One region of the Methylobacterium sp. HMF5984 genome, then DNA from elsewhere that is predicted to be linked to it. Evidence: predicted binding sites of a transcription regulator. Region 1 holds the regulator's gene; each other region holds the start of a gene.
What was found. Region 1 encodes PhoB, which activates phosphate uptake and scavenging genes when phosphate is short. Its sites were predicted from a motif close to TGTCATNNANCTGTCAT; they were not measured.
Positions count from the first base shown of each region.

Region 2: phnC (phosphonate ABC transporter ATP-binding protein) is a predicted target of PhoB. The motif match lies at 6,351-6,367, and genes of this name have one in related genera.
Region 3: ACFZ8E_RS16685 (NAD-glutamate dehydrogenase) is a predicted target of PhoB. The motif match lies at 5,688-5,704, and genes of this name have one in related genera.

Region 1 is NZ_JBJFLN010000001.1:4,554,847-4,564,569, forward strand. Features, by position in the region: gene ACFZ8E_RS22055 (aminopeptidase P family protein) at 1-1,707, shown strand, start outside; gene ACFZ8E_RS22060 (protein-disulfide reductase DsbD family protein) at 1,923-4,082, shown strand; gene phoB (phosphate regulon transcriptional regulator PhoB) at 4,291-4,992, opposite strand; gene phoU (phosphate signaling complex protein PhoU) at 5,110-5,823, opposite strand; gene pstB (phosphate ABC transporter ATP-binding protein PstB) at 5,856-6,674, opposite strand; gene pstA (phosphate ABC transporter permease PstA) at 6,706-7,596, opposite strand; gene pstC (phosphate ABC transporter permease subunit PstC) at 7,607-8,587, opposite strand; gene pstS (phosphate ABC transporter substrate-binding protein PstS) at 8,779-9,723, opposite strand, start outside.
Region 2 is NZ_JBJFLN010000001.1:5,068,903-5,078,625, forward strand. Features, by position in the region: gene ACFZ8E_RS24610 (ABC transporter permease) at 1-49, opposite strand, end outside; gene ACFZ8E_RS24615 (ABC transporter ATP-binding protein) at 239-1,771, opposite strand; gene ACFZ8E_RS24620 (8-oxoguanine deaminase) at 1,771-3,153, opposite strand; gene ACFZ8E_RS24625 (hypothetical protein) at 3,203-4,207, opposite strand; gene ACFZ8E_RS24630 (cysteine hydrolase family protein) at 4,568-5,245, shown strand; gene ACFZ8E_RS24635 (hypothetical protein) at 5,323-5,556, shown strand; gene ACFZ8E_RS24640 (DUF1045 domain-containing protein) at 5,638-6,303, shown strand; gene phnC (phosphonate ABC transporter ATP-binding protein) at 6,412-7,203, shown strand; gene phnD (phosphonate ABC transporter substrate-binding protein) at 7,245-8,180, shown strand; gene phnE (phosphonate ABC transporter, permease protein PhnE) at 8,206-9,090, shown strand; gene phnE (phosphonate ABC transporter, permease protein PhnE) at 9,087-9,723, shown strand, end outside.
Region 3 is NZ_JBJFLN010000001.1:3,438,653-3,448,375, reverse strand. Features, by position in the region: gene ACFZ8E_RS16690 (MFS transporter) at 1-385, shown strand, start outside; gene ACFZ8E_RS16685 (NAD-glutamate dehydrogenase) at 775-5,625, opposite strand; gene ACFZ8E_RS16680 (hypothetical protein) at 5,962-6,168, shown strand; partial or broken gene ACFZ8E_RS16675 (GNAT family N-acetyltransferase) at 6,257-6,786, shown strand; gene ACFZ8E_RS16670 (bestrophin family protein) at 6,812-7,732, opposite strand; gene ACFZ8E_RS16665 (DUF2147 domain-containing protein) at 7,902-8,555, shown strand; gene ACFZ8E_RS16660 (serine hydrolase) at 8,709-9,723, opposite strand, start outside.

The DNA of each region.
Region 1 (9,723 bases):
GTGCCGCGGGCCGACGAGCACCAGTCCGAATACGTCCCGGCCAATGCCGAGCGTCTCGCCTGGCTGACCGGGTTCACCGGCTCGGCCGGCACCGCCGTGATCCTGGCGGATGCCGCGGCGCTGTTCGTCGACGGACGCTACACCCTGCAGGCGCCGGAACAGGTCGATCCCGGCGTGGTCGCGATCGTGCCGCTCGCCGAGAGCACCGCCGAGGCCTGGATCGCCCGGACGCTGCGGCGCGGCGCGGTGCTCGGCTACGATCCCTGGCTGCACACGCCCGATGGCGTCGCCCGCCTGGAACGCGCGGCCGCCAAGGCCGGCGCGGAGGTGAAGGCGCTCTCCGAGAACCCGGTGGACGCGGTCTGGGCCGGGCGACCGAAGCCTCCGGCCGGACGCGTCGCCGCCCATCCGCTGGATTTCGCCGGAGAGGCCGCGAGCGAGAAGATCGCGCGCATCCGCGCCGAGCTCGAGACCGGCCAGTGCGATGCGCTGGTGATCTCCGATCCGCACAACCTCGCCTGGGCGTTCAACCTGCGCGGGGCCGACGTCGGCCACACGCCGCTCGCGCTCGGCTACGCCGTCCTGCCGCGCGAGGGCCGGCCGCGGCTCTTCCTCGCCTCCGGCGACGTGACGGCGGAGGCGCGCGACGCGCTCGGACCGATCGCCGACATCGACGGGCGCGACGCGTTCGAGCCGGCGCTCGGCGAGCTCGCGGGCAAGCGCGTGCGCCTCGATGCGGCGACGGGCGCGGTCGCGCTGAAGGAACGCGTCGCGGCGGTGGGCGGCACCGCCGACGTCGGCCCGGACCCGATCACCGCGATGAAGGCGGTGAAGAACCAGGCCGAGATCGCCGGCGCCCGCGCCGCGCACCGGCGCGACGGGGCGAGCGTGGTGCGCTTCCTCGCCTGGCTCGACGGGCAGGACGCGCCGAGCGAGATCGCCGCGGTGGAGGCGCTGGAGGATTTTCGCGCGGCCGGCGGGGATCTGCGCGACGTCTCGTTCCCCACGATCTCCGGCTCCGGGCCGAACGGGGCGATCGTGCATTATCGGGTGACGCGCGCCACGGACCGGAGGGCGGCGCCGGGCGAGCTGTTCCTGATCGATTCCGGCGCGCAATACCCCGACGGCACCACCGACATCACCCGCACGGTGGCGGTGGGCGCGCCGAGCGCGGAGATGCGCGATCGTTACACCCGCGTGCTGCGCGGCCACGTCGCCATCGGCCGCGCAGTCTTCCCCAAGGGCACCACCGGCGCGCAGATCGACACCCTGGCGCGCCTGCCGCTCTGGGAGGCCGGCCTCGACTTCGACCACGGCACCGGCCACGGCGTCGGCGCCTTCCTGTCGGTGCACGAAGGCCCGCAGCGCATCGCCAAGACCGGGACGGTGGCGCTCGAGCCGGGCATGATCCTCTCCAACGAGCCGGGCTATTACCGGGCGGGCGCCTACGGCATCCGCATCGAGAACCTCGTCCTCGTCGAGCCCCGCACGGTGCCCGGCGGCGAGCGCCCGGTGCTCGGCTTCGAGACCCTGACGCTCGTCCCCTACGATCGCCGCCTGATCGTGCCGGAGATGCTGAGCCCGGACGCGCGCGCCTGGGTCGACGCCTACCACGCCCGCGTCCGCGACGTGTTGTCCGCGGACCTCGACCCGGAGACGCGGGCCTGGCTGGAGCGGGCGACGGCGGCGTTGAGCAGCGGGTCCTAAAGAGTTCGAACGATCGAACCGCGCATCCGCGAGAACATCCAGCTTGACGCGGGTCCCCTCTCCCGCGTGGGGGAGCCGCGTCGCGCTTCGAATGCGCGATCCGGCGGCGCCTCCGTTCCAACCTGTCGCACGCCCGCGATTTTACCCTCCGCCGGTTCGGGCCTATGAGGATGGCGGCGTGAAACCGTCGTCGTCGGTCGCGCGATAAGGACCGCATGATCCGCGCAGCCGCCCTCCTCCTGTCCCTGCTCGCGTGGCCGGTTGCGGCCCAGGGCTTCAAGCCGCCGGCCGACCTCGTGCGGGCGAGCCTCGCGGCAGAGCCCGCGGCGGTGGCGGGGGCCACGCCGTTCACCGTCGCCATCCGCATGGCGATGAAGCCGGGCTGGCACGTCTACTGGCGCAATCCCGGCGATTCCGGCCTGCCGCCGGAGGTGACCTGGACCCTGCCGGCGGGCTTCTCGGCCTCGGCGATCCAGTGGCCGGCGCCGCACCGCATCCCGATCGCGACGCTGATGAACTTCGGCTACGAGGGGGGGGCGATCCTGCTCGTGCGGGTCACGCCGCCGCCGAGCCTCGACCCGGCCGCGCCGGTGACGCTGGCGGGCAAGCTCACCTATCTCGTGTGCGAGACGGAGTGCATTCCCGGCTCGGCCGATCTCGCCCTGACGCTGCCGGTCGCGCGCGAGGCCACGGCCGATCCCGGCAACGTCGACCTGTTCGCCCGCGCCCGTGCCGCCCTGCCCAAGCGCGCGCCGTGGCCGGTGCGGCTGTCGAGCCAGGGCGACCGGCTCGCCCTCGACTTCGAGGCTCCGGGCCTCGCCGCGGACACGGTCCGCGCGGTGGCGTTCTTCCCCTATTCCGAGACGGCGATCGACAACGCCGCGCCGCAGCCCTTCACCGTCGACGCTTCGGGCCTCCACCTGACGCTGACCCGCGCGACGCCCGCCGACCCCGCGCCCGAATCGCTGCCCGGCGTGCTGGCGATCGACGAGGACACCGGCGGGGGCCTCGTTCGGGAGGCCTTCGCGCTCGGCGAGGAGGCGCCGCTCGCCGGCGGCGGCGCGATGCCGATCGCGGCGCCGGCGGCGGCGCGCACCGACCCGGCCGAGGCGCTGACCCTGTGGACCGCGGCCGGCCTCGCGCTGCTCGGCGGCCTGATCCTCAACCTGATGCCCTGCGTTTTCCCGGTGCTGTCGATCAAGGTGCTGAGCCTGGTGAGGCATTCCGGCGAGGCGCCGGCGCGGGTCCGGCTGCACGGGCTCGCCTACACCGCGGGGGTGCTGGCGGCCTTCCTGGCGCTGGCCGCGCTGCTGATCGCCCTGAAGGCGGGCGGCGCCGGGATCGGCTGGGGCTTCCAGCTGCAATCGCCGACCGTGGTGGCGGCTTTGGCCTACCTGCTCTTCGCCATGGGCCTGAGCCTGTCGGGCATGCTTCACCTCGGCGGGCGGCTGTCCGGGCTCGGCGACGGGCTGACCCGGCGGGCCGGGCTCCAGGGCTCGTTCTTCACCGGCGTGCTCGCGACGGTCGTGGCGACGCCGTGCACCGCCCCGTTCATGGGCTCGGCCATGGGCTTCGCGCTGACGCAGTCGACCGCTGCCGGCCTCGTCGTGTTCGCGAGCCTCGGCCTTGGCCTCGCCCTGCCCTTCCTGGCGCTAACCCTGTGGCCGCCGGCGCTGCGCGCCCTGCCCCGGCCCGGCGCCTGGATGGACGTGCTGAAGCAGGCCCTCGCCTTCCCGATCTACGCCACGGTCGCCTGGCTGGTCTGGGTGCTGGCGCAGCAGGTCGGGCCGCAGGGCCTGCTCGCGGCGCTGATCGGGCTGGTGCTGATGGGCTTCGCCGCCTGGGCGTGGGAGCTCGGCCGCGACGCGCGGCCGGTCCGGGCGCAGCTCGCCCGCGGCCTCGCGGTGCTCGCCGTCGCCGGCGTGGCGGGGCTCGCCCTCACCCTCGATCACGACCGCGTCGCACCGGGGGCTCAGGCCCGGGCCGAGGGGATCGAGCCGTTCACGCAGGCCCGCCTCGACGCGCTGCTGGCGAGCGGCCGGCCGGTCTTCGTCGACATGACGGCGGCGTGGTGCATCACCTGCCAGGTCAACGAGCGCACCTCGCTCGGGACGGCGGCGGTCGGCGCGGCGATGCGCGCGCGCGACGTCACGTATCTCAAGGGCGACTGGACCAACCAGAACCCGGAGATCACCCGCCTGCTCGAGCGCCACGGCCGGAGCGGCGTGCCGCTCTACCTGCTCTTCGCGGGTGCCGGAGAGCCGATGGTGCTGCCGCAGATCCTCACCGAGGGGACGATGCTGAGCGCGCTGGACGCCGTGAAGGCGACGGGCCGCAGCGCGGGGCTCGACGGCGGGGGGACGAAGGTCCCCTGAAGCTTGGTAAAAATATAATTTTCGTAGGACTGAAATCACTTCAGTGTGCGCGACGGCTTCCTCTCCCATGGGGGAAAGGGTTGGGGTGAGGGTCGTGACCGACCCGGATGACTCACGCCCCTCATCCTGTCCTTCTCCCATGGAAGAAGGGACCCACGGCAGGTCGCGGATCGTTGCGGTCGCTTGAGCCGTCCACCGAAAGCCGAACTCAATCCTCGCCCGAGAACGTCTCGTCGAAGGCGTACCCCGAGCCGCGGACGGTGCGGATCGGGTCGGTCTCGCCGGCGCGGTTCAGGGCCTTGCGCAGGCGGCCGACATGCACGTCGACGGTGCGCTCGTCGATGTAGACGTCGTGGCCCCATACGCCGTCGAGGAGCTGCTCGCGGGAATAGACCCGGCCGGGACTCTGCATCAGGAACTCGAGCAGCTTGAACTCGGTCGGACCGAGGTGGATCTCGCCGCCGGCCCGGCGCAGGCGATGGCTGTCGCGGTCGAGCTCGATGTCGCCGGCTTCCAGCAGGTTCGCGACGTGGCTGGGCTTGGCGCGCCGCAGCAGCGCGCGGACGCGCGCCAGCAGTTCCGGCACGGAGAACGGCTTGACGATGTAGTCGTCGGCCCCCGTCCCGAGGCCGCGGATGCGGTCGTTCTCCTCGCCGCGGGCGGTGAGCATGATGACCGGCAGGGACACCGTCTCGCGCCGCGCCCGCACCCGGCGGCACAGCTCGATTCCCGAGAGCCCCGGCAGCATCCAGTCCAGCAGGATCAGGTCGGGCACCTGCTCCTGCAGGCGCAGCTCGGCCTCGTCGCCGCGGGCGGCGGAATCAACCTCGAAGCCCTCGGCTTCGAGGTTGTAGCGCAGGAGGGTGGTCAGCGCCTCCTCGTCCTCGACGATCAGGATCCGCGTACGCATGCAGGGCACTCCCGGGCGGACCGCCCGACCTTCTCATCCATCGCCACGGACCTCCCGACCCCCGCTCACGCGAGGCCCACCCTCCCCCGCAGGGGAGGAGGGAAGAGACGGCAGCCCTCAGGCGCCCGGTGCCACCGTCGCGTAGTTCGAGGCGTCGTTCTTCGGGCGGTCGCCCGCGAGGTTCTCGCCGGTGGACAGGTAGTGGATCGTCTCGGCGATGTTGGTGGTGTGGTCGCCGATGCGCTCGACGTTCTTGGCGCAGAACAGAAGATGCGTGCAGAACGAGATGTTGCGCGGGTCTTCCATCATGTAGGTCAGCAGTTCGCGGAACAGCGAGTTGTAGAGCGCGTCGATCTCGCCGTCCCGCTCCCACACGTTGTGGGCCGCGTTGACGTCGCGGCTGGCATAGGCGTCGAGCACGTCCTTGAGCTGCTCCTGGACGAGGTCGCTCATGTGCTGCACGCCGAGCACGATCTTCTGGGCCTGGGCCTGGTCGCTGATCGCGACGACGCGCTTGGCGATGTTCTTGGCGAGGTCGCCGATGCGCTCGAGGTCGCCCGAGACGCGGATCGCCGAGATCGTCTCGCGCAGGTCGATCGCCATCGGCTGGCGCCGGGCGATGAGCAGCACCGCGCGCTCCTCGATCTCGCGCTGCAGCGTGTCGAGGCGCTTGTCGGCGACGATCACCGCCTGGGCGAGCTGGGTGTCGCGGCGGACGAGCGCGTCGGTCGCCTCGGTCATCATCTTCTCGGCGACGCCGCCCATCTCGGAGATCGAGCGGCGCAGGTCTTCGAGGTCGGTGTCGTAGGACGTGACGATGTGGCCGGGCATGGGCGTGGGTCCTCGAACGATCCGGGTGCGGCTCAGCCGAAGCGGCCGGTGATGTAGTCCTGGGTCTGGCGCACCGTCGGGTTCATGAAGATGCGGTTGGTCGGGCCGACCTCGATGACCTCGCCGAGATACATGAAGGCGGTGAACTGCGAGATGCGGGCCGCCTGCTGCATGTTGTGCGTCACGATGACGATCGTGAACTCGCTGCGCAGCTGCTCGATCAGCTCCTCGATGCGGCCCGTCGAGATCGGGTCGAGGGCCGAGGTCGGCTCGTCGAACAGGATCACCTCCGGGCTCTGGGCCACCGTGCGGGCGATGCACAGGCGCTGCTGCTGGCCGCCGGAGAGGCCCATGCCGGACTGCTTGAGCTTGTCCTTCACCTCGTCCCACAGCGCGGACTTGCGCAGGGCCGATTCAACGCGGCCGTCGAGCTCGGACTTCGGCAGCTTCTCGTAGAGCCGCAGGCCGAAGGCGACATTGTCGTAGATCGACATCGGGAACGGCGTCGGCTTCTGGAACACCATGCCGATGCGCGAGCGCAGCTCGTTCAGGTCCACGCCGGAATCAAGGATGTTCTGGCCGTCGAGCAGCACCTGCCCCTCGGCGCGCTGCTCCGGGTACAGGCTGTAGATCCGGTTGAAGGTGCGCAGCAGGGTCGACTTCCCGCAGCCCGAGGGGCCGATCAGCGCGGTCACCTGCCGGTCGTGGAAGTCGAGGTTGATGTTCTTCAGGCTGTGGAACTGGCCGTAGTAGAAGTTCAGGGCCTGGGCGCTGATGCGGATCGGCGCGTGCTCGTCGGCCGGGTTGCGGCCGTCGAACCGGGTGGCGTTGATCGCGGGAGCGGCGTTCATCGTCGTGTTCCTCGTGGATGCCGGCGGCGGATCAGCGGGCGCGCTGCGGCTTGATGACGAAGCGGGCGACGACCGAGAGCAGCAGGATCGTCATGGTGATCAGGAGCGCGCCGGCCCAGGCGAGCTGCTGCCAGTTCGGGTAGGGCGAGAGGGCGAACTGGTAGATCATCACCGGCAGGTTCGCGACGCCGCCCATCAGGTCCGGGCTGAACCACGAGTTGTTGTTGAGCGCCGTGAACAGGAGCGGCGCGGTCTCGCCGGCGATGCGGGCCAGCGCGAGGATGATGCCGGTGACGATGCCGGCCGAGGCCGCCCGCCAGGTCACGCTGCGGATCACCGTCGACATCGGGGCGCCGAGCGCCACGCCGGCCTCGCGCAGCGTGCCGGGGACGAGGCGCAGCATGTCCTCGGTGGTGCGCACGATCACAGGGGTCGCGATGATCGCCAGCGCGACGCCGCCGGCCCAGCCGGAATAGGTCCCCATCGGCCGCACCATCAGGGTGTAGACGAACAGGCCGATCAGGATCGAGGGGGCCGAGAGCAGGATGTCGTTGAGGAAGCGGATCACCTCGGCGAGCTTCGAGCCGCGGCCGTACTCGGCGAGGTAGGTGCCGGCCATCAGCCCGATCGGCGTGGCGATGAGGATGCCGATGCCGGTGAGCACGAGGCTGCCGAGGATGGCGTTGGCGATGCCGCCGCCTTCCGAGCCGGGGCCGGGGGTCGGCTGGGTGAACAGCAGCGGCGAGAACCCGCGCGCCCCCTCGACGATGAGCATCAGCAGGATCGAGCCGAGGACGAAGGCGCCGAGCACGGTGGCCGCCAGGCAGGCGATCCGCAGCGTGCGGTCGGCGACCCGGCGGCTGCCGCGGATGCGGGCCGGCTTCAGGGCCGGCGCCGGACGGATCGTGTTGGGAGCGTCCATGGTGGGTCCCTCAGGCGACCTTGACGCGGCGCGTCAGGAAGCGGGCGATGATCAGGACGACGAAGGTGATCGCGAACAGGATGCAGCCGAGCGCCATCAGCGAGTTCAGCTGCAGGCCGTCGGCCTCGTTGAACTCGTTGGCGATGCGCGAGGCGATGGTCGAGCCGGGATCGAACACCGAGGCCGAGAGGCGGTTGGCGTTGCCGACCACGAAGGTCACCGCCATGGTCTCGCCGAGGGCGCGCCCGAGGCCGAGCATGATCGCGCCGATGATCGAGACCGAGGCCTGCGGCAGCAGCACGTGGCGGACCACCTCCCAGGTGGTGCAGCCGATGCCGTAGGCACTCTCGCGCAGGATCGTCGGGATCTGGTCGAGCATGTCGCGGGCGATTGAGGCCACGAACGGCACGATCATGATCGCCAGGATGATGCCGGCGGTGAGCACGCCGACGCCCGAGGGCACGCGGGCGTAGAACAGCGTGCCGACGATCGGCATGCCCTCGACCAGGTTCGACACCGGCATCTGCACGAATCGGGCGAAGAGCGGCGCGAAGATGAACAGGCCCCACATGCCGTAGATGATGCTGGGCACGGCGGCGAGCAGCTCGATCGTCATGCCGACGGGCTTGCGCGCCCAGCCGGGGCAGAGCTGCGTCAGGTAGATCGCGATGCCGAGCGAGATCGGCACGCCGATCACCAGGGCGAGCACCGCGGAGGCGAGCGTTCCGGTGACGGCGACCAGGGCGCCGTACTGCTCGGTGCCGATGTTCCAGGCGCTCGAGGTGAGGAAGCCGAAGCCGAACTCGCGGAAGGCGGGCCAGCCGCCGTAGAGAATCGAGCCGAGGATGCCGGCGAGCACCAGCAGCACCAGCAGGGCCGAACCGTAGGCGGCGGCGCGGAACAGGGCGTCGAGGCCCTTGCTCGGCCCCTTGCGCAGGCGTGCGCCCGAGGCGGCGCGCGTCACGGCGATCTGTTCAGTCAAGGCGGTCATCCGCGGTTCTTTTCACCGGCTGGCGTGGTAGCGCGCCGAACGGCCGGGCGCGAGGGCGGGGCCGGACGCGCGGGCGAGATCCGGCGAGGACGCTGCGCCCGCTCGGGGAACGGGCAGCCCTCGCGCTTCGCGCGGGCCGTCCGCTCGTCGCGATCGGCCGCGGGGCCGCGTGCGGCCCCGCGGGTTCGGCCTCACATGCCCAGGACGGGCTTTCCGTCCTTGCCCTTCACCTGCTTCCACTCCTCGTGGATCAGGCCGACGACGGCGTCCGGCAGCGGCACGTAGTCGAGGTCGGAGGCGAGCTTGTCGCCGTTCTTGTAGGCCCAGTCGAAGAACTTCAGCACGTCGGCGGACTTGGCCGGATCGGCGGCCTCCTTGTGGACGAGGATGAAGGTCGCCGCCGTGATCGGCCAGGCGTCGTCGCCGGCCTGGTCGGTGAGCGTGATGCCGAAGCCGGGCGCGCTCTTCCAGTCGGCGCTGGCGGCGGCCGCCTGGAACGCCTTGTCGTCCGGCTGCGGGAACTTGCCGGCCTTGTTGCGGATCAGCGCGTAGCTGAGCTTGTTCTGCTTGGCGTAGGCCGACTCGACGTAGCCGATGGCGTTCGGGACCTGCTTGACGGTGGCGGTAACGCCCTCGTTGCCCTTTCCGCCCTGGCCGGCGGGCCAGCTCACGGTGGTGGCGGCGCCGAACTCCTTCTTCCAGCCCTCGGAGACCTGGCTGAGATAGGTGGTGAAGATGTTCGTCGTGCCCGAGGCGTCCGAGCGGTAGACCGGGGTAATGTTCGCGTCGGGGAGCTTCAGCCCCTCGTTGAGCGCGGCGATCTTCGGGTCCGACCACTTGGTGATCTTGTTGGCGTAGATGTCGGCGATCACGTCGCCGGTGAGCTTGAGCTTGCCCGGCTCGACGCCGGGGATGTTCACGACGGCGACGACGCCGCCCATCACGGTCGGGAACTGGACGAGGCCGTCCTTCTCCAGGGCGGGGCCCTTCAGCGGCGCGTCGGTGGCGCCGAAATCGACCGTCTTGGCCTGGATCTGCTTGATGCCGCCGCCAGAGCCGATCGACTGGTAGTTCAGGCCGGTGCCGCTGTCCTTGCGGTAGGCTTCCGCCCACTTGGAATAGACCGGGAACGGGAA
Region 2 (9,723 bases), 510 kb from region 1:
CCGAGAGCACGGCCGAGCGCCGGGCGCGCGGGCTCAGATCGAGGCGCATGGGAGGCTCTGAACAGTCGGAAAGAATCGCGGGCGGCTCCTCCCTCCCCCCTCTGCGGGGGAGGGCGGGCCTCGCGTCAGCGAGGGTCGGGAGAGGGGAGCGACGGTGCCGGACGCGGCGCTCCCCTCTCCCCCCCTGCTGCGCAGGGTACCCTCCCCCGCTTCAGGGGGAGGGAAGAACGCCGCAGCTTCACGCATGCGATCCGCCCATCAGCAAGCCCACCGCCTCGCGGGTCGTCTCGCCCGCCGGGACCGGCTCGGAGAGGGTGCCGGCATGCAGCACCGCGATCCGGCTCGCGATCTCGAACAGCTCGTCGAGGTCCTGGCTGATCACCAGCAGCGCGGCGCCGCGGGCGGCGAGATCGATCAGCGCCTGGCGGATGCGGGCGGCGGCTGAGGCGTCGACGCCCCAGGTCGGCTGGTTGACCACCAGCACGCCGGGCTCCGCCTGGATCTCGCGCCCGACGACGAACTTCTGCAGGTTGCCCCCCGACAGGGTGCCGGCGGCGGGGTCCGGGCCGGCCTTGCGCACGTCGAAGGCCGCGATCACGGCGGCCGCGAGCGCGCGCGCCGCCCCGCACCGGAGCAGGCCGAAGCGCGCGAGCGGCGCGGTGGCGTGGCGCGAGAGCACCGTGTTCTCGGACAGGCTCATGCCCGGGGCGGCCGCGTGGCCGTTGCGCTCCTCGGGCACGAAGGCCGCGCCGCGCCGGCGCCGCGCGTTGATGTCGAGCCGCCCGACGGCCGCGCCGTCGACGACGACCGCCTCGGCCCGCGCCGCGGCGGTCTCGCCCGAGAGCGCGGAGAAGAACTCCGCCTGCCCGTTGCCGGCGACGCCGGCCACGCCGAGGATCTCGCCGCCCCGGACGGTGAGGCGGATGTCGGCGAGCGCGGTGCCGTGCAGGCCGGGCGCCGGCAGGGACAGGCGATCGAGGACGAGGCGCGGCGGGCCGAGCGCGGCGCCGGCGCGGCCGGTCACCGCGCCGACCTGCGCCCCGACCATCAGGGCCGCGAGCGAGCGGGCGCTCTCCCCCTGCGGATCGCAGGCGCCGACGACGCGCCCGTGGCGCAGGATGGTGGCGCGGGTGCACAGGCGCCGCACCTCGTCGAGCCGGTGCGAGATGTAGAGCAGCGCCCGGCCCTCGTCGCGCAGCCGCTCCAGCACCGAGAACAGCTGCTCCGCCTCGCCCGGCGTCAGCACCGAGGTCGGCTCGTCGAGGATGACGAGGCGCGGGTCCTGCAGCAGGCAGCGCACGATCTCGATGCGCTGGCGCTCCCCGGCCGAGAGCGACCAGACCGGCCGGGCGGGATCGAGGTGCAGGCCGTAGGCCGCCCCGAGCGCGGCGATCCGCTCGGCAAGCGCCCTGCCCGAGAGGGTCTTCGGCATGACGAGGGCGATGTTCTCGGCCACCGTCAGGTTCTCGCAGAGCGAGAAGTGCTGAAACACCATCCCGATGCCGATGGCGCGCGCCGCCTCGGGGTCGGGCAGCTGCACGATGTCGCCCTTGTGGGTGACGACGCCCTCCGTCGGCTCCAGCAGCCCGTAGAGGATCTTCATCAGGGTCGACTTGCCGGCGCCGTTCTCGCCGAGCAGCGCGTGGATCTCGCCGGCGCGGATCTCGAGGTCGACGCCGTCGTTGGCCTTGAAGTCGCCGAAGCGCTTGACGATGCCGTAGGCCCCGTAGAGCGGCGCGGTGCCGGCGGCGGGCGACGGCACGGCCGCCATCAGGCGCCGCCGAGGAGGCTGAGGGCGAGCCGGCCGTGGTCCTCGCGCAGCTTCCGCGTGTCCATGCCGACAGGGTTTCCGTCGACCACCCGCCACCGGCCCGCGACCATCACCCGGTCGGCGCGGTGCGCGCCGCACAGCACGAGCGCGGCCAGCGGATCGTGCGCGCCGGAGAAGCGCAGCGCGTCGAGGGTGAACAGCGCGAGGTCGGCCTCGCGGCCCGGCTCGATCCGGCCGATGTCGTCGCGCCCGAGGCAGCGGGCCGAGCCCTCGGTGGCCCAGCGCAGGGCGTCGAGATGCGTCACCGCTTCGGCACCGTAGGTCAGGCGGTTGATCATCAGGGCGTGGCGCACGCCCTCCATCAGGTTGGAGCTGTCGTTCGAGGCCGAGCCGTCGACGCCGAGGCCAACCGGCGCGCCCGCCGCCTCCAGCTCGCAGGTGCGGCACTGCCCCGAGGCCAGCGTCATGTTCGAGGTCGGGCAGTGGCAGACGCCGACGCCGGCCTTGCCGAGCCGGCGCACCTCGTCGTCGTTGAAGTGGATGCCGTGCGCGAGCCAGGCCCGCGGGCTCATCCAGCCGATCTCCTCGAGGTAGTCGACCGGCCGCTGGCCGAACATCTCCAGGCAGTAGGCGTCCTCGTCCAGCGTCTCGCCGAGATGGGTGTGGAGCTGGCAGTCGTGGCGGTCGGCGAGCGCCGCGCTCTCGCGCATCAGCCGCTTGGTGACGTTGAAGGGCGAGCACGGCGCCAGCCCGATCCGCACCATCGCGCCGGGCTTCGCGTCGTGGAACAGGTTCAGCACCCGCTCGCTGTCGGCGAGGATGGTGTCGTCGTCCTGCGTCAGGCATTCGGGCGGCAGGCCGCCGTCCTTCTCCGACAGGCTCATCGAGCCGCGGGTGACGAAGGCGCGGATGCCGAGGCTGCGCGCCTCGTCGACCTGCACGTCGACGGAATCCTCGAGCCCCTTCGGGTAGAGGTAGTGGTGGTCCCCCGCCGTGGTGCAGCCGGAGAGCAGCAGCTCGGTGTAGGCGAGCCGCGTCGCGAGCCGGAACGCGTCGGGGGTGATCTTGTCCCAGACCGTGTAGAGCGCCTTCAGCCACGGGAACAGCGGCTTGTTGATCGCCAGCGGGTGGGCCCGCGTCAGCGTCTGGAAGAAGTGGTGGTGGGTGTTGATCAGCCCGGGGATGACGACGTGGCGCGACGCGTCGAAGGTCTCGTCCACCGGCGCGGCGGGCTGCGCGCCGGCCGCCACGCGCTCGACGATGCGGCTGCCCTCGACCACGATGCCGCCGCCGGCGCCCTCGGCGAGGATCGCCAGCGGATCGCGAATCCACAGGCGCCGGAGCGTTTCGTCCCCTCGGGGCCTGGCGTCGGATCCCGTCATGCCGTCTCCCATCCCGTCACGGTCGTGCGATCGGCGATCCAACCGGCGATCAGAAGATGTGGAACGCGACGCCGGCGAGGAAGCTCTTCTCTTCCGTGCCCTTGAACGTCGCCGTCTCGACGTTGCCGAACTTGTTCAGCCAGTACTGGAAGCCGATGAAGGCGTCGACCTTGTTGGGCTGGTCGTAGATCAGCTTGCCCACGTCGAGCACCAGGTTGGTGCGCGACAGGAATTCGAGGCCGCGCTTCGGGTTGAAGGCGAAGTCGGCCACGTTCTGCACGCCGCGGCCCTTGGGCAGCACGATGTTGTTGAAGCCGGTCAGGCTCAGCGGCAGGTTGGTGAAGGCGAGGGGGAAATTGTAGACCACCTCGAATTCCGGCACCACGTCGAAGCTCTGGTCGCGATCGGGCTGCAGGTTGAAGCCGTTGCGGTTCCATTCCTTGTAGGCGTGGACCGACAGGTTCAGGAATCCGGCCGGCACGTCGAAGGAGAAGTTGAGGCCGCCGACCACGTCGCGCTTCTTCGAGCCGAACGCGTCGTTCTGCGAGTTCGCGTCGAAGCCGAAGGCGAGGGAGATGTCCTTGACGATGCCCGGCAGCGTGAACGCCTTGGAGTTGGTCAGCGCGTTGAGGCTCAGGGTGCCGCGATAGAGGCCGTAGGCTTCGGTGTTGCCGTAATCGGCGAAGAACGGCGCGCCGACGCTGCCGGGCGGGTTCGTGGTGCCGGCCGGGAATTGCGAGCCCGACTTGAGGATGTCGAGCGAGAAGAAGTTCGTGCCGTAGGCCCAGGCGTCGGCATGCGAGATGTTGTAGATCTGCTTGGGCGCCTCGCGGCTGACGAACGAGCCGTCGGCCTTCTGGATCTGGACGCCCGGCGACACGGTCGGGAACTGGTAGCGATAGCTGAACTGCGTGTCGGCGAAGAGGAAGAACGGCGCCTCCTTGGCCGGCGCCTCGACGGGCGCCTTGTCCTTCTTCGCATCGAGATCGGCCGCCGCGCCGTATCCCACCAGACCGAGCGACATGGCCGCTGCAACGAGTCCCCGAGCGATCATGTCTGCCCTCTCCGTGCCGAAAATCCGGTGAGCAGGCAGCAACCGATATGCCAGCGCGTGCCACCTGGGCGAGAGGCGGCGGCCGAGTCATAATTCGGCAACAGGTTTGCCGGCCGAGCGCAGGCGCCCGCTCCGACGGGTGCGGCGGCGGCGACCCTGAAACGCGCGACGCGGCGGCCGGGCTCCCACCTCCGGCGGCGCGTCGTCCGCCGACGAACGCGCCACCGCCCATGACGTCGGCAGCATGCGCACAACATTCGAGCAATGTCGGGCAGTATTTGCGGATGCATTCCGCGCCATCGCCCGACATCGTCGCGTCGCGCGCCGCCGAGCCGGCCGCAGGACGGGAGATTCGCGCCGATGGTGACCGTGGATGCCGAGCCGGGCCCGCTGGCGATCGACCTGGCGACGACGGCGCTGGTGATCATCGACATGCAGCGCGATTTCCTGGAGCCCAGCGGCTTCGGCGAGAGCCTCGGCAACGACGTCTCGCTGCTCGCCGCCGCCGTGCCGCCGGCGCAGGCGCTGCTGGCGGCGGCGCGGCGGGCCGGCCTCCTCGTGGTCCACACCCGCGAAGGGCATCGCCCCGACCTGTCGGACGCGCCCGCCGCCAAGATCGCCCGCGGCACGCCGTCCGCCCGCATCGGCGCGCCCGGGCCGATGGGGCGCATCCTGATCCGCGGCGAGCCCGGCCACGACATCGTCGCCGACCTCGCGCCCGCTCCCGGCGAGCCGGTGGTCGACAAGCCGGGCAAGGGCGCGTTCTACGCCACCGACCTGGCCGAGATCCTGGCCGCGCGCAGCGTCGCCACGCTGCTCGTCTGCGGCGTCACCACCGAGGTCTGCGTCCACACCACCGTGCGCGAGGCCAATGACCGCGGCTACCGCTGCCTCGTGGTGTCGGATGCCTGCGGCTCGTACATCCCGGCCTTCCACGCGGCCGGCCTCGCGATGATCGTGGCGCAGGGCGGCATCTTCGGATGGGTGTCGGATTCGCATCGCGTCGTCGCCGCGATCGCCGCCGGCCGCACCGCGTGATCGACCACGCCCCGAGCCGCCAAGCTTGGCCCGGTTATTGCCCGGCGAGCGCGACAGATGAAGCAGGAGTTCGTTGGATGCGTACGGTCTTGGCAAGCACCCTGTGTCTCGCGTTGCTGACGACGTCGGGCCTCGCGCAATCCTACACCGCGCCCGCGCCGACCGACGTCCCGTCGAGCGGCACGAAGAGCCTCAACAAGGCCGACCGCAAGATCGCCTGCACCCAGGAAGCCGACCGCCGCAACATGCGCGGCCTGAGCCGGCAGCAATATCGCGCCGCCTGCCGCAACCGCCCGATCCCGCGGGGCTGAGCGGCCGCGCCTTGCCGAGCGGGCGATCGGGTTCTATCCGCGCCGGGCCGTGACCGATCCACGCCCGAAGCGAGTGCCCAGGTGGACGCCCCGACACGCTACGCGCTCTACGTCACGCCGGAGCCCGGATCGGCGCTCGCCGCCTTCGGCGAGGCGGTCCTCGGCGATGCGCACCTGCCCGGATGGGACGCGGCCGCGCGCGCGGCGCTCGCCGTCGTCACCGCGGCGCCGCGGGTCTACGGCTTCCACGCGACGCTGAAGGCGCCGATGCGCCTCGCCGCGGGCCGGACCGAGGGCGACCTCCTCGCGGCCTGCGCGGCGCTGGCGCAGCCCCGCGCGCCCCTGGCGGTCGGGCCCCTCGCGGTGACCCTGCTCGGGGACTTCGTCGCCCTGGTGCCCACCGCGCCGCCGCCCGGGCTTGGCCTGCTCGCGGCCGAGTGCGTCGCCGCCCTCGACCCGTTCCGGGCCGGCCTCACCCCGGCGGAGCGGGCGCGCCGCCAGCCGGAGCGCCTCGACGCGCGCCGCCGCGCGCTCCTCGACCGCTGGGGCTATCCCCACGTCTTCGAGGCCTTCCGCTTCCACATGACCCTGACCGGCCGCCTCGCCGGCGACGCCCGCGAAACCTGGCGCGCCCGCCTCGCGGCGGCCTGCCCGCCGACGGCGCTGACGATCGACGCGATCACGCTGCTGCGCCAGGACGGCGCGGCGCCGTTCCGCATCCTGCGCCGGATCCCGTTCGCTGCGTAGCCGCACGGCGCGCCCGTTCACGATGAAACCACGGGTCGCGGCGCGGCTGTCATCCTATCGTCGCGCGCGACGGATCTACCGGCGCATCCCTCGCGGCGGACGGCACGCATGCTCATCGTCGATAGCCTCACGCGGCGCTACGGACCGCGCCTCGCGGTCGACCGGATCTCGCTGCGGATCGAGCCGGGCAGCTTCGTCGGGGTGATCGGGCGCTCGGGCGCCGGCAAGTCGACCTTCCTGCGCATGCTCAACCGCCTCGCCGAGCCCTCGGCCGGGTGGATCCTGTTCGACGGGCTCGACGTCACCGCGCTCCGGGGGCGCGACCTGCGCCGCTGGCGCGCCCGCTGCGCCATGGTGTTCCAGCAGTTCAACCTGGTCGGCCGCCTCGACGTGCTGACCAACGTGCTGATGGGGCGCCTCGCCCACGCCCCGAGCCACCGCGCGCTCCTGAAGCTGTGGTCGGCCGAGGACCGGGCGCGGGCGCTCGCGGCGCTCGAGGCGTTCGACATGGCGGGCTTTTCCGCCCACCGCGCCGACCAGCTCTCGGGCGGGCAGCAGCAGCGGGTCGCGATCGCCCGCGCGCTGGTGCAGGAGCCCGACATCATCCTCGCCGACGAGCCGGTGGCCTCGCTGGACCCGCGCAACACCAAGCTGGTGATGGATGCGCTCGCCGACGCCAACCGGCGCCTCGGCATCACCGTGCTGTGCAACCTGCACTCGCTCGACCTCGCCCGCGCCTATTGCGACCGGCTCGTCGGCCTCGCCGACGGCCGCGTGGTGTTCGACGGCGGCGCCTTCGACCTCACCGAGGACGTCGCCAAGCAGCTCTACGGCCTGGAGGCCGGCGAGGTGATGGACCGGGCGCCGAACGCGGTCGAGCCCGCCGCCCTCGTCGCCTGACCCCGGACGACCCCGTGCCACGCCCCTTCCCGGAGATGATGATGCTCGACCGTCGCACCCTCGTCGGCGCCCTCGCGGGCGGCCTGGCCGCGCTCGCCCTGCAGCCCGCCCTGGCTCAGGATTGGAAGGCGACGGTGCCCGAGATCACCCTCGGCGCGATTCCCGTCGAGAACGCCACCGGCACCACCGACCGCTACGCGCCGCTCGCCGCCTACCTCACCAAGGCGCTCGGGGTGCCGGTGAAGCTGCGGGTCGCCAACGACTACGCCGCGGTGATCGAGGGCCAGCGCGCCGGCAACATCCAGATCGCCTTCTACGGCCCGGCCTCGTTCGCCCGCGCGGTGATGACGGGGGTGAAGGTCGACCCGATCGTCAACCAGAAGCACGATAACGGCGCCTCGGGCTACTACTCGGTGCTCTACGTGCGCGCCGACAGCCCGTACCGGACGATCGCGGACCTGAAGGGCAGGAACCTCGCCCTGGTCGACCCGAACTCGACCTCCGGCAACCAGGCCCCGCGATTCTTCCTCAACAAGAGCGGCCACGACGTCGACGCGCTGTTCGGCAAGACCGTCTACGCCGGCAGCCACGAGAACGCGGTGCTGGCGCTGACCCAGGGCACGGCCGACGCCGCCGCCAACCTGTGGAACTCCGAGACCGATTCCGTCGTCACCCGCATGGCCGCCAAGGGCATGCTGAAGAAGCCCGACGGCACGCCGCTGAGCCCGTCCGACTTCCGCATCGTCTTCAAGTCCGCGTTCCTGCCCGAGGGCCCGTTCGCGATGCTGTCGAGCCTGCCCGCCGACCTGAAGCGCAAGATCGTCGAGGCCTTCGTCGCTTTGCCGACCGCCGACAAGGCCGCCTTCGACCGCCTCTCCGACGGCAAGGACCTCGGCCTCACCCCGGTGACGCTGGAGGATTACCAGCCGATCATCGAGATGCTGAAGTTCAACGACGCGCAGCGCCGCAAGTCCTGATCCCGGGACCGGACGGGTCGCCGCCGTGAGCGGGCGGATCGCGCCGCTGCCGCCCGAGCGGGCGGCGGCCCTGGCCGAGGCCTACGGGCGCGCGGTCGCGTCGACCCGGCGGCGGAGCCTGGCGTTCCTCGCGGTCGTCGCCGGGCTGCTGGTCCTGTCGGGCCTGATGGCCGAGGTGCGGCCGCTGGTGCTCGCCGACAACATCGGCAACCTCACCGCCTATCTTGGCCGCATCCTGCCGCACCTGACGCTCGCCGACCTGCGCGGCGACCTCGCCGAATGGTACTGGGGCCTGCCGAAATGGGCGGCGCTCCTCGGCGAGACCCTGCTGATGGCCTATCTCGGCACGCTGCTCGGCGGCGTCGGCGCCTTCCTGCTGTGCTTCGGCGCGGCCGCGAACCTCGCCCGCACCCGCGCCGGCCGCTTCCTGACGCGCCGCGCCCTCGAGGTCCTGCGCACGGTGCCCGAGATCGTGTTCGCCCTGCTCTTCGTCATCGCCTTCGGCCTCGGCCCGATGGTGGGCGTGCTGGCGCTCGCCCTCCACACCACGGGGGCGCTCGGCAAGCTGTTCTCCGAGGTGGTCGAGAACATCGACATGAGGCCGGTCGAGGGGCTGACCGCATCGGGCGCCTCGCGGATCCAGGCGATCCGCTTCGCGGTGCTGCCGCAGGTGCTGTCGAGCTTCGCCTCCTACGGGCTGCTCCGCTTCGAGATCAACGTGCGCGGCGCCGGGGTGATGGGCTTCGTCGGCGCCGGCGGCATCGGCCAGGAGCTGCTGGTGGCGATCCGCAACTTCTACGACGCGGACGTGAGCGCGATCCTCCTGATGATCGTCGCGACGGTGATGGCGATCGACCTCGGCACCGAGCGGCTGCGCCACCACCTCATCGGGGCGGAGGGCGCGCGATGAGCCGGCCGCCGCGTCCCGTGGACGTCGCCGCCCTGCGCCGGCGCCACCCCGACGCGTTCCGGACCGCGTGGGGCGCGCGGCTCGCGACGCTCGCGACCCTGGCCGCCCTCCTCGGGCTCGCGGCGTTCGCGATGGTGCGCCTCGACTTCTCGGCCACCCGCATCGTGAGCGGCCTCGGGCGGCTCGCCGAGTTCTCGCTGATGATGCTGCCGCCCTCGGCCGGCGGCCGCTTCCCCGATTTCCTGCACGCGCTCGGCGAGACCCTGGCCATCGCCTTCCTCGGGACGCTGGCCGCGGCGCTGGTCGCCTTCCCGCTGGCGCTGCTCGCGGCCCGGAACGTGGTGCCGAACCCGTTCGCGCATTTCGCGGTGCGCCGCGGCCTCGACGTGGTCCGCTCGGTCGACGTGCTGATCTGGGCGCTGGTCTGGATCAACGTCGTTGGGCTCGGCCCCTTCGCCGGTGCGCTGGCCATCGCCTGCTCCGACGTCGGGGCGCTCGGCAAGCTGTTCTCGGAGGCGGTCGAGACCGTTGATCGCCGCGACGGCGAGGGCGTCGCGGCCTCCGGCGGCGGCGCGCTCCACCGCATCCGCTTCGGCCTCGTGCCCGCCGTCCTGCCGGTGCTCGGCAGCCAGG
Region 3 (9,723 bases), 1.1 Mb from region 1:
CACCGCCACGGTGATCGGCAGCTTCCTCGGCCTCATCGCCGTCCTCGCCCTGCTGGCGGGCGTCGCCCGCTTCGAGATTGCGATGCTGACGGCGCTGGTGGTCTGGAGCGGGCTCGCCTTCGCCCTGGTCTCGCCGTTGCAGATCTGGGTCGTGGAGGCGGCCAGCGACGCCCCGAACCTCGCCTCCACCCTGAACCAGGGCGCGTTCAACCTCGGCAACGCCACCGGCGCCTGGCTCGGCGGCGTCGCGCTGACCGCGGGCGTCGGCTACGGCCAGCTGCCGCTGATCGCGGCCGCGGTGTCGGCCCTCGGGCTCGGCCTCGCGCTGTCGGCGATGTCGGGGCCGACGCGCTCGGTCCTGCCGGCGCCGGTCCACCCCGGCTGATCGCGCCGCGGGGACGCTATCGCTCTGGTTGCAGGATACTGCCGCTCACGCATGCGACGACGCCGAACCGTTAATATTTGGCTACACACATGCGCCCGATGCATGCGCGAAGTGCAACCTTGTCCATTGTTGCAGCGCACCATGATCGGCATCTTCGGAGCGAACGGACGGCCCTGCGGCCGTCGCGCCCACGGAGAGCGATCCATGACCCAGCCTGCCCCGAAGCCCGGCCTGTTCTCGCAGATGCTTCGCCTCTGGCTCGAGCACAACCAGCGCATGCTCGACATGCGGATGGGCCCGTTCTGAGCCTGCGATACGAACCGCCCGGTCCCTGAAAAGCCGGTCCCGCGCATGCGCCGGGCCGGCTTTTTCATGTCCTCGATCCGGCGTCAGCTTCGTGCCAGGTCGCCGAGCAGGCTCGCGGCGACGGTGGCCTTCGAGACCGTCAGCCCCGAGGCCGCGATGGCGTCGACCGCGCTGCGGATGCGGGCCAGCGACGGGCCGCGGGCCTTGCCCCAGGCGGCGACCGCCTCCGGGCCGGCGCCGATGTCGCCGACGACCTCGGCGGTGAGCTGCCGGTGCGCGGTCGAGATGCCGGCCACCGCCCGCTCGAGCGCGACGCGGTCGAAGGTGTCGGAGACCGGCGCCGCGCGGGCGGCTTCGGCGAGCGCGTCGAGGGAGAATTCCCGCTCCAGCGCGAAGTGCGTCGCCGCGATCTCCGCGACCGGCCGCCCGCTGGTGCCGGCGACGCGGACGATGTCGGGCGCCGAGGTCAGCGCCCGCAGCGAGGCGAGGCGGAGTGCCGGCTCCGCATCCATGCCCTGCCCGACGAGGTCGGCGCGCCGCCGCTCGATCGCCGCGTTCGCCTCCGTGCCGAGGACGCCGGGGAGGGACGCGAGCACCGCGGCGATCCCGTCGCGATAGCGCGCCACCAGGGGCGCGATGCCGCCGGCGAGGTCGAGATTGCGGATGAACCAGACGATGCGGTTGACCAGCAGGTCCTGCACCTCGGCGTAGAGGCCGATCTGGGCCTGCCCGCCGATCCGCCCGGCCAGCCCGTCGATGGCCGCGTTCAGCTCCATCAGGCCGAAGGCGTCGCGGGTCACGGCGTAGGCCTTGGCGATGGTGGCGGCGTCCGCCCCGGTCTCGTCGGTGAGCCGCGTGACGAGCGAGATGCCGCCGCGGTTGACGATGATGTTCGACAACGCCGTCGCGATGATCTCGCGGCGCAGACGGTGCCCCCTCACCGCATCGGGGAAGCGCTCGCGCAGGGCCTTGGGGAAGTAGCGCTGCAGCTCGCGGTCGAAGTACGGGTCGTCCGGCACCGGGCTCGCCAGCACCGCGTCGTAGAGCGAGAGCTTGGCGTAGGCGAGCAGCACCGCGTATTCCGGCCGCGTCAGGCCCTCGCCGCGGCGCATGCGCTCGGTCAGCGTCGCGTCGTCGGGCAGATACTCGACCGCGCGGTCGAGGCGGCCTTCCGCCTCCAGCGCCTGCATCGTCCGCATCGCGAAGCCGGCCTCGCCGAGGCCGCGGTGCTGGGCGAGCGAGAGCGCCAGCGTCTGCAGCTCGTTGTTGCGCAGCACGAGGTGGGCGACCTCGTCGGTCATCGCGACGAGGAGCGCGTTGCGGGCATCCGCATCGAGGCGGCCGTCGCGCTCCGGGATCATCAGCGCGATCTTGATGTTCACCTCGACGTCCGAGGTGTTGACGCCGGCCGAGTTGTCGATCGCATCGGTGTTGAGCCGGACGCCGGCCCGCGCCGCCTCGATGCGCCCGCGCTGGGTCAGCCCGAGGTTGGCGCCTTCGCCCACCGCCTTGGCGCGGATCTCCGGGCCGGTGATGCGCACGGCGTCGTTGGCCCGGTCGCCGGCCTCCTCGTCGGTCTCGGTGGTGGCGCGGACGTAGGTGCCGATGCCGCCGAACCAGAGCAGGTCGACGGGCGCCTTGAGGATCGCCTGCATCAGCTCGGCGGGCGAGGCGGAGGCGCGCTCGAACCCGAGCACGGCCCGGATCTCGGCCGAGAGCGGGATCGCCTTGAGCGCGCGCGAGAAGACGCCGCCGCCGGCCGAGATCAGGCTTTTGTCGTAGTCGGCCCAGCTCGACCGGCCGAGGTCGAACAGGCGTTTGCGCTCGGCAAAGCTCGCCGCCATGTCGGGCGTCGGATCGAGGAAGATGTCGCGGTGGTCGAAGGCCGCCACCAGCTTCAGGGTGCGCGCGAGCAGCATGCCGTTGCCGAACACGTCGCCCGACATGTCGCCGACGCCGACCACCGTCACCGGATCAGCCTGCGTGTCGACGTCGATCTCGCGGAAGTGGCGCTTCACCGCCTCCCAGGCGCCCCGGGCGGTGATGCCCATGCCCTTGTGGTCGTAGCCCTGGCTGCCGCCGGAGGCGAAGGCGTCGCCGAGCCAGTGCCCGCGCTCCAGCGAGAGCGCGTTGGCGATGTCGGAGAAGGTCGCGGTGCCCTTGTCGGCGGCGACCACGAGGTAGGCGTCGTCGGGGTCGTGCCGCACGGTGTCGGCCGGCGGCGCGATGCCCTCGGCGACGAAGTTGTCGGTGAGCTCCAGGAGCGTGCGGATGAAGATGCGGTAGCTCTCGGTGCCCTCCGCCAGCCATGCGGCGCGATCCGAGGCCGGCGGCAGGCGCTTGGGAAAGAACCCGCCCTTGGCGCCCACCGGCACGATCACCGCGTTCTTGACCTGCTGCGCCTTCACCAACCCCAGAATTTCGGTGCGGAAATCCTCCGGCCGGTCGGACCACCGCAGGCCGCCGCGCGCGACGTAGCCGTAGCGCAGGTGCAGCCCTTCTACGCGGGGCGAATAGACGAAGATCTCGAAGAACGGCCGCGGCAGCGGCATGCCCGACACCTTGGCGCAGGCGAACTTGAAGGCGATCGTCTCGCGCAGGGTGCCGTCGGCGGCCTTCTGGAAGAAGTTGGTGCGGACCGCGGCCTCCAAGAGGTTGACGAAGCGGCGCAGGATCCGGTCCTCGTCGAGGCTGGTCACGTCGGCGAGCGCCGCCTCGATGCCCTCGCGAACCGCCGCCTCGGCGGCCCCGCGGTCGCCCCCGGCGGCCGGGTCGAACCGGGCGTGGAACAGCGCGACGAGCTGGCGGGCGATGCCGGGATGCTGGCTCAAGGTCGCGGCGAGGTAGTCCTGGCCGTAGCGCACGCGGAGCTGGCGCAGGTAGCGGCCGAGGCCGCGCAGCAGCGCCACGTCGCGCCAGGCGAGGCCGGCCTCCAGCACGAGGCGGTTGTAGCCGTCGGATTCGGCCTGGTTCGCGGCGATGGCGAGCATCGCCGCCTCCAGCGGCGCCTCGAGCGGGCCGATCTCGATGGCCGCACCGGTGGCGCGCTCCAGCAGCATGTCGTGCAGCCAGACCTTGGTGTCGCTCCCCGCCGGCAGCACGCTGTAGGTCCGCTCGTTGATCACCCGGAAGCCGAGGTTCTCCAGGCCGGGCACCCGGTCGGACAGCGGCAGCGACGCCCCGCGCGAGAACACCTTCAGGCGCACCTGCGCCGCCGGGTCGGTGTCGCGGCGGTCGATCGCGACGGCGCGCGGGCGGTCCTCGGACAGGGATTCGAGGATGGCGATGTCGGCGATGGCGACCTCGGCGGAGAAGTTCTCGCGGTAGGCCGCGGAAAAGCCCTCGCCGTAGCGGGCGGCCAGCGCCCGCGCCTCGGATCCGCCCATGGCCTCCGTGAGCGCGGCGCGCAGCGCGTCGCCCCAGGTCCGCACCAGGGCGGCGATGCCGGCCTCCAGCACCGAGGGGTCGCGCTCCGGCGCGCCGGCTTCGGAGAACCCGACGATGTAGTGGATCCGGGCCAGCGGCCCGTCGGGCAGGTCGGGATAGGTCGCCGAGAGCCGGCCGCCGTATTCCTGGGCGAGATAGGCGCCGATGCGGGCGCGCACGATCGAGTCGTAGCGGTCCTTCGGCACGTAGACGAGGAGCGAGACGAAGCGCCCGAACCGGTCGGTCCGCGACAGCACGCGGATGCGCGGCCGGTCGGCGAGGTTGGCGATGGCGAGGGTGAAGCGGAACAGCCGGTCCACGTCGATCTGGAACAGGTCGTCGCGCGGGTAGGTCTCCAGCACGGCGAGGAGCGCCCGCCCGGCATGGCTCGTCGGGTCGAGGCCGGCCTTCTCGACCACGGCCGCGACCTTGCCGCGGAGATAGGGCACCTCGCGGGCGAGCGCGGTGTAGGCCGCGGCGGTGAACAGGCCGACGATGCGGACCTCGCCGGTGAGCTTACCCGTCGCGGAGAACAGCTTGACCGCGACGTAGTCGAGATGCGCCGCGCGGTGGACGCGGGCCTTGAGGCTCGCCTTGGTGATGATCAGCGCGTGCGGCTCCTCGAGGAACGCGACGATCTCCGGCGTCATGTCCACGAGCGCCCGCCCGCGGCGCAGCACGGCGAGGCCCGGATCGCGCAGGATGCCGAGGCTTTCGGCCTCGGCCGCCCGCTCGCCGGGCAGCGCGTGCTCGCGCATGCCGAGCAGCGTGAAGTGGCCGTCGCGCAGCCATTCGAGGAAGGCGCGCGCCTCGGCGACCTCGCCCTCGGGCAGCGGCGGGGGATTGCGGCCGTAGCCCTCGGCGAGCGCGCCGAGCCGGGCCAGCATCGCGTCGTGGTCGTCGGTGACCAGGGCCACATCGCGAAAGACCTGCGCGAGGCCGGCTTCGAGGCGTTCGCGCGCCTCGCCGGCATCGAGCCGGTCGAGGTGGATGTGGATGAAGCTCTCGCGCAGCAGGGCGCCGTGGGCGTCCGCCGTGGTCTCCCCGACGACGCGGACGAGCGCCCCGTCGGCGTCCCGCTCGACGCCGAGGATCGGGTGGGCGACGAGGTGGGGCGTCAGGCCCTGCTCGGTCAGCTCCGCCAGGGTCGAGTCGAGCAGGTAGGGGCGGTTGTCGTTGACGACCTCGACGACGGTCAGCTCGCGGGTGCGCCCGGGGCCGGGCACGGCGACGTCGACGAGCCGCAGGTTCGCCGCCGAACCCGTGGCGCGCGGCACCGCAAGATGCGCACGCGCGGCGATCGCGAGGTCGGCCAGCGCCTCGGCCGGGTAGGGCGCCAGGTCCTCCGGCGGCACCCGGCCGAACAGGTCGCGGACGAAGCCGCCCGGTCCGCCGCGGCCGCCCACGATCGATGCCGCCGCCTCGATCAGGTCGGTGCGGGCGGATTTCGCCTCGCTCGTCGCCAGGGCGGTGGCCGATTCCAGCGCCGATTCGGTTTCCAGCACCATGGGCGGGGACCCTCCGGACCGGCACCGACGCCGGTCCCGCCCCGGACGTTAGGGGAGGGCCCATGGCGAGTCGATGACGCTCGCCGCTCGCAGGCCCGCGCCGGGTGACAGGCGGGCCGCGACGACCGGCGTTCCGGAAGGGGCGCCGCTGCCGTCCAGCGTTGCTTCTGCACGCACCGTACCGGTTTCCACCGGTCGCGCTCGAAAACGGGAACCCCGCCGGGACTCGCCGGTTGACGCCATATTGGAGCTGTTCTAATTAAGAACTGCAGACGGACGACGGGGCCGGTGACGGTTCCGACAGCCCGCGACAGACGCCCGAACCGGAGAAACCCGATGACCTCGACCAACGCCTCCTGCAACAGCTGCCGCTTCTTCGACGACCACAAGACCAACGGCGCCTCCGCCGTCGGCGATCAGGGCCTGTGCCGCTTCAACCCGCCGGTGAGCCAGCCGGCTCCCGAGTCCAAGGGCCTGTGGCCGGTGGTGGCCTCGCAGGATTGGTGCGGCCACTTCACCGCCGAGATGACCGCGGCCGAGTGATCCCCGCGCGATCCCGAAGGGATCGCCGAACGATCGACCGCAGGGGCCGGCGCCGTCGCGCCGGCCCCTTTTTTGCGTGAGCGGATCGATGACGCCTGACCTGCGCCCGGCCGTCGACGCCGACATCGCCGCGATCGCCCGGATCTACGCCGACGCGGTGACGAACGGCACCGCGAGCACGAGACCGAGCCGCCGACTTTGGCCGAGATGGCGCGGCGGCGGATGGCGCTCGTCGCGGACGGCTATCCCTACCTCGTCGCCGAGCGCGACGGCGCGGTCTGCGGATACGCCTATGCCGGCCCCTATCGCGCGCGCGCGGCCTATCGCTCGACGGTGGAGGATTCGGTCTACGTCGCCGAGGCCGCGCGCGGTGTCGGGATCGGCCGCGCCCTGCTGGCGGCGCTCATCGCAGCCTGCGAGGCGATCGACGCGCGGGTGATGGTGGCGGTGATCACCGATCCGGGCTCGGAGGCGTCGGTGGCGCTGCATGCGGGCCTGGGCTTCGCGCATGCCGGCGTGCTCGAGAACGTCGGCCACAAGCACGGGCGCTGGCTCGGCACGGTGCTGATGCAGCGCCGGCTCGGGCCCGGGCCGGACGCGGCCCCGTCGCGGACGTGAGCGAGACGGTCGCCGGCCCGCACGCTCAATCCAATCGGTAGCGCACCGGCTCCATCGCGGGCGGAAGCGGCTCGCCGAGGGCGTCGAGCACCGTGCGCTCGGCCGTGCGCAGCATCGCATCGAGGGGCAGGTCGTTCGCCTCCAGGCCGAAGGGCTCTTCCAGCTCGTCGCCCAGCGCATCGAGGCCGAAGAAGGTGTAGGCCACCAGCATGGTCGCGACCGGCGTCGCCCAGCCGAGCGAGGCCGACAGCCCGAACGGCAGCAACAGGCAGTAAAGCCACGCCGTGCGGTACAGCAGCAGGGTGTAGGCGAAGGGCAGGGGCGTGCCGTGGATCCGCTCGCAGGCGGTATGGATCGCCGACAGGTCCGAGACCTTGCGCTCGAGGACGCCGAACAGCACGTCGGTGAGATGCCCGTCGCGATACGCGCCCGCGAGGTCGCGGGTCAGGCCGGCGAGCACCGCATCGGTCGGGCTCGGGCAGGCGCGCAGGCGCGCGACCTCGCCCGGCGGCAGCCAGGGCGCGACGGCGGCCGCCTCGTCGAGGCCGCGCAGCCGCGCGTGCAGGCCGTGGCCGAAGCCCGCGAGCCGGCGCAGACCGGTGCGGCGGACCGCATCGTGCTCGGGGCCGGGCAGGAGGGCGACCAGGGTCCGGCTTAAGCCGCGCATCTCGACGATCAGCGCGCCCCACGCCTTCCGGGCCTCCCACCAGCGCTCGTAGCAGGCGTTGTTGCGGAAGCTGAGAAAGATCGAGAGCGCCAGCCCGATCAGGGTGAACGGGCCGATCCCGGCCGTCACCGGAAACCGTTCCGGAACGCGCTGCTCGACCGCGACCACCAGCGCGGCGAAGGCCGTCAGCCCGAGGACCTTCAGCGCCACCCGCGGCAGGATCGAGCCGCGCAGGGTGAACAGGATGGCGAAGAGGTTGGGACGGGGGCGAACGATCATGGATGGCAGGCTTAGCCGAAGCGGGTCGCTCCCGTCATCGGCCGTGCGGCACGGCGCGCCGAGGCACGGCCATGATCCCGTCATGTTCCGAGCGGATGGCGGGGCCCAGAGATTGGGCACGCGGGCGGGGCGAAGGCCACGGCGCGGGCGCGCGGAAGGAGTAGTGGGTATGACGGTTCGACGGATCGGCGCGGGAATCAGCGCCTGGGCCGGGCGTGCGATGGCGCTGGCAATGCTCTCGGGCATCGCGCACGCGGCGACGCCCGCGGACCCGAGCGGCACGTGGCTCACCGAGGACGGGCGTGCCCGCATCCGAGTGGAGAAGTGCGGCCCGAGCAACAAGAGCCTGTGCGGCTACGTCGTGTGGCTGAAGGTGCCGCTCAACGACAAGGGCCAGCCGCGGGTCGACTTCAAGAACCCCGACGCGAGCAAGCAGACGCGCGCATCGCTGGGCCACCAGCTCATCATGGGGCTGAAGCCGAACGCCGACGCCCATTACGAGGGCAAGATCTACAATTCCGAGGACGGCAAGTCCTACGACGTGACGATCTGGTCCGACACCCCGGAGGAGCTGACCGTCCGCGGCTGCCTGATCGCCTTCCTGTGCAAGTCGCAGACCTGGAACCGCGTGACCGACGTGGTCGCCGGCCAGATGACCGGGCCGACGAACGGTCCGGGAGGCCCGCGCACCGATCCGGAATACATGGCCGCCAAGCCGGCCGCGACCGGCTCGACCGCCGCCAAGCCCGCGGCGGCGAAGCCCGGCGCGAAGCCGGCTCCGGCCGCCGGCACGCCGCCCGCGGCCGCGCCCGCCGACGAATAGGCGCCGCAGAAAGAAGGCGCTGTCGACCACGAGAGCGTCTCCCGTGATCCCTGGATCACGGGAGACGCTCTGTTTCGTCGTGTGGTCGCGTTATCCTCACGCGCGTGGGCATCCGCCTCGCTCGAGAATGCTCCCCCGCGCCCCGATCCCGTGTCAATCGGTCAGCGCGGCGTAGGTCAGCACCCGCAGCTCCTTTCGGATCGGCAGGGCCGAGGACGGGACGAGCTGCGTCAGCAGCACCACCGCGAGCTCCTCGGCCGGATCGACCCAGAACGCGGTCGAGGCCATGCCGCCCCAGGCGACCTCGCCCGGCGTGCCGACGATCTGGGCCTTGGCCGGATCGAGCATCACCGAGAAGCCGAGCCCGAAGCCGATGCCGTGATAGGACGATTCCGCGAAGCGCGGCGTGCCGACCGCGGCGAGGTCGCCGGGCAGGTGGTTCATCGTCATCAGCTCGACCGTCTTGCGCCCGAGCAGGCGCGCGCCGTCGAGCTCGCCCTTGTTCAGGATGAACCGGCAGAAGCGCAGGTAGTCGGAGGCCGTCGAGACGAGGCCGCCCCCGCCGCCGGCGATCGCCGGAGGCTTGGCGAAATGGGTCTCGACCGCGTCGTCGTAGAGCGTCAGCGTGCGGGTGCGATCGTAGACGTAGTTCGCGGCGAACCGCCCCATGTTCTCGGGTCTCACGAAGAAATCGGTATCGATCATGCCGAGCGGCGCGAGCACGGCGTCCCGCAGGTAATCCGCGAAGTCGCGCCCCGAGACGACGGCCACGAGGTGGCCGAGCACGTCCGTCGAGACGCTGTAGTTCCACGCCTCGCCGGGCTGCGACAGGAGCGGGAGCCGGGCCACGGTCGCCACCACCTCGGCGAGGCTCGCATCCGGGCGCAGGAAGTCGGCGCCCTGCTGGCGGTAGAGCGCATCGACCAGGGTCGATTCCATGAAGCCGTAGGTCAGGCCGCCGGTATGGGTGAGCAGGTCGCGGATGGTGATCGGGCGGCGGGCCGGCTCGGTCTCGAGCTTGGCGCGGTTGCCGCCGGTCGCGACCCGCATCTCGGAAAACTCCGGCAGGAAGCGCGCGACCGGGTCGTCGAGCTGGAACCGGCCCTCCTCGTAGAGCTGCATCACCGCGACCGAGGTCAGCGGCTTGGTCATCGAGTAGATCCGCGTC